DNA from 3 places in the Paenibacillus cineris genome. Region 3 is predicted to be linked to each of the others. Evidence: riboswitches for the same ligand, from Rfam matches in the RefSeq annotation. Region 3 holds a riboswitch; each other region holds the start of a gene.
The links. Region 3 has a riboswitch for thiamine pyrophosphate ahead of thiE (thiamine phosphate synthase). Riboswitches for the same ligand answer to the same signal wherever they lie in the genome.
Positions count from the first base shown of each region.

Region 1: another riboswitch for thiamine pyrophosphate. It lies ahead of KI379_RS22420 (ABC transporter substrate-binding protein); the one in region 3 lies ahead of thiE (thiamine phosphate synthase).
Region 2: another riboswitch for thiamine pyrophosphate. It lies ahead of tenA (thiaminase II); the one in region 3 lies ahead of thiE (thiamine phosphate synthase).

Region 1 covers NZ_BORU01000002.1:358,286-360,485, reverse strand. Annotated here, with positions in the region: gene KI379_RS22425 (VOC family protein) at 206-592, shown strand; TPP riboswitch at 667-779, shown strand; gene KI379_RS22420 (ABC transporter substrate-binding protein) at 997-2,046, shown strand; gene KI379_RS22415 (thiamine-binding protein) at 2,101-2,200, shown strand, end outside.
Region 2 covers NZ_BORU01000001.1:2,134,068-2,136,267, reverse strand. Annotated here, with positions in the region: gene thiM (hydroxyethylthiazole kinase) at 1-393, opposite strand, end outside; gene tenA (thiaminase II) at 390-1,088, opposite strand; TPP riboswitch at 1,228-1,332, opposite strand; gene KI379_RS10195 (YrdB family protein) at 1,467-1,793, opposite strand; gene KI379_RS10190 (class I SAM-dependent methyltransferase) at 1,899-2,200, opposite strand, start outside.
Region 3 covers NZ_BORU01000001.1:557,753-559,952, forward strand. Annotated here, with positions in the region: gene yhbH (sporulation protein YhbH) at 1-448, opposite strand, end outside; TPP riboswitch at 687-796, shown strand; gene thiE (thiamine phosphate synthase) at 940-1,587, shown strand; gene thiS (sulfur carrier protein ThiS) at 1,571-1,768, shown strand; gene KI379_RS02985 (thiazole synthase) at 1,777-2,200, shown strand, end outside.

The DNA.
Region 1 (2,200 bases), on a different contig from region 3:
ATACACATGAAAAGCCATGCTGCAATTATTTTTTTCAGGACCCTCTCCCCCGTTCCTGACTAGTTCAATACCACCAAGCAGCCTATAATTTATAAACAATGATGTTTACATAAAGTTGCCTTACACCTCGGATTTAAATGCTATAATGGCCTTAATTTAGGGCAAACCCATTACTTATAAGTACTATGAAAAGGAGCTTATACATATGGCTAATAAACGTTTGGATCATGTCGGCATCGTCGTACGGGATTTAGAGTCAACTATCCGATTTTATACCGAGATCGTGGGCCTGGAGCTGAAAGGCAGGCTGACACACACCAACGGCGTGTTCCAGCTGGCGTTTCTCGGCTTCGGGGGCAGTAACGAGACGGAAATCGAGCTCATTCAAGGCTACAGCTACGACCTGCCAGCTGAGGGCACGGTGCACCATTTTGCGATCCATGTCGACGATATTCAGAAGGAATTTGAGCGGATCCAGGCGCTCGACGGCGTGGAGCTGATCGATCAGGAAATCGTGACCCTGCCGAACGGATACCAATATTTCTTTATCTATGGTCCGGAAAAAGAATGGATCGAATTTTTCCAGAGATAATCTGGAATCGGGCGGATGTCTGGACACCCCCATGGGGATGGACTATAATATGGGAGGAAAACAACCCGAAAACCTTATAGAATCCGGGGTGCTGGAATTGGCCGGCTGAGATTGTATCCCTTCAAGATACTGACCCTTTTAACCTGATCTGGGTAATGCCAGCGTAGGAAACCGTTTGTCACGGCTTACAAGCCGTGCTGATCTTGCGCATATGAAGCGTCCCGTTTACGGGGCGCTTTTTTCATTCATACTAGTGAAAAACGGGATTACGCCTTGCGAATGCTTCTATGATTCAGTCACTCAGATCGGCTTACGATTCTAAATATAACGGGGAGAGGGGATCACCGGTCGATGCTTCCACAGAGAGAATAAGAACGGCCGGACATCAAAGGAGAGAGAAAGCCATGAAGAACAAATCCATCGGCCTGCTGCTGGTCTGCATGCTCGTACTGGCGCTTGCCGGATGCGGCGGCAGCCAGAACAACACGGGCGGCGGAGAAGGAACATCCGCTTCCGACACCACGGCAGGCCAGGACAACACCGCAGCGAAGCCGCTGAAGGACGTCAAAGTCGTCCTCGACTGGACGCCCAACACGAACCATACTGGGCTCTATGCTGCCAAAGACTTGGGCTATTATAAAGAAGAAGGCTTGAACGTCGAGATCGTGCAGCCGGGCTCCACCGGCGCCGACGCCATGGTCGCTTCCGGCAAGGCGCCCTTCGGCGTAAGCTATCAGGAGAGCGTGACCCAGGCCCGCACGCAGGGCGTGCCGCTCGTCTCGATCGCCGCGGTCATCCAGCACAATACGTCGGGCTTTGCCGCACCGGTGGACCGGGGGATCAAGACGCCGAAGGATTTTGAAGGCAAAACCTACGGCGGCTGGGGTTCCCCTGTCGAAGAAGCTGTCATGGGCTCCATCATGGAGATCGACAAGGCGGACGTGAAGAAGGTAAAAATCGTCAACATGGGCGACGCCGATTATTTTACCGCCGTGAAGCGGGACATCGACTTCGCCTGGATCTTCTACGGCTGGACCGGTATCGAGGCGAAGCTGCGCGGCGAGCCGCTGGACATGCTGTATGTCAAAGATTATTCCGAGAAGCTGGACTACTACACACCGGTTCTCGTAACAAACGAGAAGCAGATCAAGGATGACCCCGAGCTGGTTAAAGCGTTTATGCGCGCGACCGCCAAAGGTTATCAGTACGCGATCGACAAGCCGGAAGAAGCTGCCAACCTGCTGCTGAAGGACGTGCCGGACCTCGATAAGCAGCTGGTGATCGAAAGCCAGAAATGGTTAAGTCCTAAATATCAAGACGACGCAGCCCGCTGGGGCGAGCAGAAGGAACAGATCTGGAAGGGCTATTCCGACTGGATGTACGATCACAAGCTGCTGGACAAGCCGCTGGACGTGAAGAGTGCGTACACGAACGACTTTTTGCCGGAACAATAAGCCGCACATAACCTAAGAGTTACCGTAACCTATGAAGAGAGGAAGTAGATTCGCATGGCCAATACGCTGTTAAGCATTCAGGTGATCCCGAAGACGCCGGGCAACGAAGACTCATACGCCTACGTCGATCGTGCCATTGAGGTCATTCAGCAGT
Region 2 (2,200 bases), 1.6 Mb from region 3:
GACCTCCGCTGCGTTGCCCCGAACCAGAGACACGCGGACCTCGCGCAAAATCCGCAGCGCAGCCTCCGTGCGAAATGCGGTCGCTCCCGCGCCGACGGGATCCAGGAACACCGGAACACCATGATCATTTGCCGATCGGCCGGCGATGATCGCCGCTTCCACCAATTCGCTGCTCAGGGTTCCGAGATTGAGGACGACGGCTTGGGCGACCCGAGCCATATCGGCCACCTCCTCTTTGGCATAGGCCATAACCGGGGAGGCGCCAAGGGCAAGCAGGCCGTTGGCCGTAAAGTTGGTCACGACCACATTCGTCATGTTGTGAATGAGCGGACGCTGCTCTTTTATCCGTAAAGGAAGCTGGATGAGTCCGGACGGAAACATATTGGCGGTCATCGTCCCACCCCTTCCGCCGCAGCCAGGGAAACCGGCCAATCCTCAAGCGTAAACGCCATATCCCAGAACATGTACTCCAGCTGACAGCTGGTCAGAAAATGCTCCATCAGCCGTTTTTTTCTTGCGGGAGGAAGGCCCTCCGCCCATTCGTCGAGCAGCCGCCGCAGCTGTACCGTCACGCCGCTTTCCCGGTCCCCGTAAAAGTGCATCCATTCATAAAACGGATGGGATTTCTCCGGCTGGACTTCCTCCAGAAGACGTTGGCCGATTTCCGTATAGGTCCACGGGCAAGGTAACAGGGCAGCTACAATATCCTCAAGTCCCCCCTCGTGGGCGACGTTCAGCATATGCCGGATGTAATGATTGGCCGATGGAGCCAGCGGATAGCCTTGCAGTTCCTCATATGCAACACCGGCGACATCACAAAAGTTTTGGTGGGGATGCGTTTCGCTGTTCAAAATAAACGAGATCTGTTCGTTAAAAAGTGCGGTCGTCTGCCGGCAATCGCATCGGGATATGGCAATGCCATAGATCCGGATATAGGCGTTCAGGTATTCAAAATCCTGCTTCACATAGTGAATCAGCTGTTCCTTGGACAAGGTACCTTCCGCAATCCCCCGTACAAACGGATGTTGGAAGATCGCTTGATAAATGGGATCTGCCGCGTGTCTCAATTCTTCGGTAAACCGGGTCATAATAATGCACCTCCGTAAATTTTGACGAAAATCGCATGTTCGAGCGCGGGGAAGCCAACACAAAAAAGCCGCCCCGAAATGGAGCGGCCGCTATTTGCAGTGTCATCCTGAATGGATCTCATCAAGAAAGTTGCGTATGTAAAGGCCTGCTCCACTTCCCTCCGCCGGTATTAACCGGATCAGGTTCAAAGGGTCCAAGCGATCACTTGTCTCAGCTGCCTCCGCAGCTCCCCTAGTGGATTTTCGTATGATATTTTACAAGTTCATGAATAACTGTAGCTCCGTTTGCCGGTGTTGTCAAACAAAAAAAGCTGCAGGCGGGATACCGGGAAAAAGCTTGTCGATCGTTTATGCGGATCTCCTTCCACCTTCAAGTGTTTATCTTTTCAACGCGTAAGAAAGGATCATCTCGACGATGACGACAGCGGCATAAATGACAGCGGCCGTTCGATAACCCGATCCGTACAGCGCAGCCGCGGCCAGACCGAATACAATCAGCTGCAGCACAGCCCGGACGGGAAGCGTCACCGGAAAGGTCGCTTTCGGTGCGACATACATGCCCCAAAAAACAGCAACGACAATCGGCGAACCTATTCCTGCCACGATACGGATCCACAAGGCGGTATCCAGCTTAAATCCCCACAGGCAAAAGGCTGCCAGTGCACACAGCTCCATTAGAAAAAAGATAAGGTCGATCACAATCATTGCCAAACCCTCCGTTTTGGGCCGGTCAGGGCCTTTGGAATGAAGCCATTCTCAGAGTAAAATTATGCCGATTGTTTCTTGCCTACCGCAGCGACTCTTCCTCTCTCACTCCGGCTTGTGGGCTTTCACAATTAAAAAATGCGGGTGATGCAGAATCCGCTGGTAGAAGTCGGCCGACTCCGGCAGCCGCTCCAGAAACTCGGGAACCGGCCTTGGTTCGACAAGCCGGTCCAGTACAAACCAGCTTGACGTCGTATTGACGATTTCCTGCAGGGGTCTACGGAAGAACGTCACTTCAACGCTGCCTGCCTCCTTCTTCGTCCACCGGTCTACAAGCAGCTCCCGTACAAAATAATCCGGTCTCTTAAAAACAGTAAAGTCCATAAACGGATGATGCACCGAAAACA
Region 3 (2,200 bases):
CGGTTTCGACTTCCTGCTGCTCTTTCGGCTTCATATTCGGCAGCTCCAGCTGATCGAACAGCATGTTCTCCAAGTCTTCGAGGCTGATCTCGGCTTCCATAATGTCCTGGCCAGGCTGGTCGCCGGCTTTTTCACCTTGACCCGGCTTTTGCACCGGATCCCTGCCCAGCACGTCTCCCACCTGGCTGTCGCCGTCTCCCTGGCCGACATGCTTTTGCTTCTGGTAGTTATAAATGAAACGGTATTCATCGAGGCTCCGGATGGGTACCTTGATGATTTGCTTACCGTCCGACATCACGATGTTTTCTTCTGTGATCAGGTCGGGCAGGTTCTGCTTGATGATTTCCTTAACCTTCTCCTGATGGCGGACCTGATCCTGGTACCCTTTCCGGTGCAGTGACCAGTCCTCCTTGGACACCACAAACAGCGAATGATCGTCTGATGGCATGTTCAGGCACCTCCCATGTTCCCATACTCAGCACAAACTTTGGCTTGTTAAACATTTATATTCACGGGCGGGGACGATATGTGATGACGCAAGAGATAAAATAAGAAGTTTGCCGCACCCAAATATATGAAATTTTGCGAGAATCGCTGCTATGGATGAGATAAGCGTTCCGATGCCGGTGATCTCACTCTGGCTATTGCCAAAAGTCAGCAGTTTGGGCTATAGTGGTTGTGAAATTAAATAGGAATGCGGGTGCTGGATGAAGTCCGGCTGAGATGGCAGCCTTGTGCTGCGGACCGTTAATCTGATCCAGGTAATGCTGGCGTAGAGAATATCATTCGAATTGCGGTGCCATTCGTGTATTTCTCGAATGGTTTTTTTGTGTTAACCGGGTAAGAGGGCGCTTTCGCAAGATGAGGGCTTACCTTTCGCGATGATAGAAGCCGGCATGAAATGGAGGGAAAGGCAAAGGGAAGAGAGGAGAAGCAGTCATGGTCGATTTTCGTCTGTACGCGATTACCGGCGAGACGTTCCATCCGGGACGCCGGCTGGTGGACGTGATGGAGCAAGCTATTCGGGGAGGCGCGGACATCGTTCAATTCCGCGACAAAACAAGCGGAAGAGAGGAGCTGCTGCGCAAGGCGGCGGAGCTGCGGGAGCTGACCCGCCGCTACGGCGTTCCTTTTATCGTGAACGATCACGTTGATATCGCGATGGAGGTGGACGCGGACGGGGTTCACCTCGGTCAAGGCGATATGCCGATCGCGGAAGCCAGAAAGCTTGTCGGCTCCAAGATCATCGGCATATCCACCCATGCGATTTCAGAAGCGCAGCTCGCCGAAGCGGAAGGGGCGGATTATATCGGCGTCGGGCCAATCTATGCGACGGCTACGAAAGCCGATGTGGTGGATCCGGTCGGTCTTTCGTACGTTCGGGAAGTCGCCGGGATCATCAAGATCCCGTTTGTGGCGATTGGCGGCATCAAGCTGGGCAACGTGGACGAAGTGATCCGGGCCGGTGCGAGCCGCGTCTGCGCGGTGAGCGAAATCGTCGGCAGCCCTGACCCGGAAGCGGTATGCCGGGCGTTCATTCACAAGCTTGAAGGTAGAGGAGGAGCGGCGGATGGAACTGGTCATTAACGGAATAAAGCGGGAGCTGGCGGCCGAGACGGTAGCCGATGTCCTCCGCCTGCTGGGGCTGTCCGGCAGGCCGGTCATGGTGGAAGCGGATGGACAGGTGCTGAAGATCGAGCAGTGGGAGACGACTCCGGTTGTACCTGGAATGAAGCTGGAGCTGGTCCATTTCGTAGCGGGAGGTTGAAGGGAAAAATGAGCAGAGATAATTGGCAGGTTGGCGGACAGGAACTGTCGTCGAGGTTGTTTTTGGGGACCGGGCTGTTCCCCGATCCTTATGTGCAGATGGAGGCGATCAAAGCTTCGGGAACCGAGGTGCTGACGTTCGCTATCCGCCGGATCCATCTCGATTCGGTGGAGGATGATTCGATTCTGCAGCATGTGGAGCCTCAGAAATACATCTACCTTCCCAACACGTCCGGGGCGACAACGGCCGAAGAGGCGGTCCGGATAGCCCGGCTGGCGCGGGCTTCGGGACTCAGCGACTGGATCAAGGTGGAGATTAGCGCCAATAAGCGCACGCTCCTGCCCGATCCGATTGAAACGTTAAAAGCGACGGAAATATTGGTCAAGGAAGGTTTTACGGTACTGCCGTATATCTCCGACGATCCGGTAATCT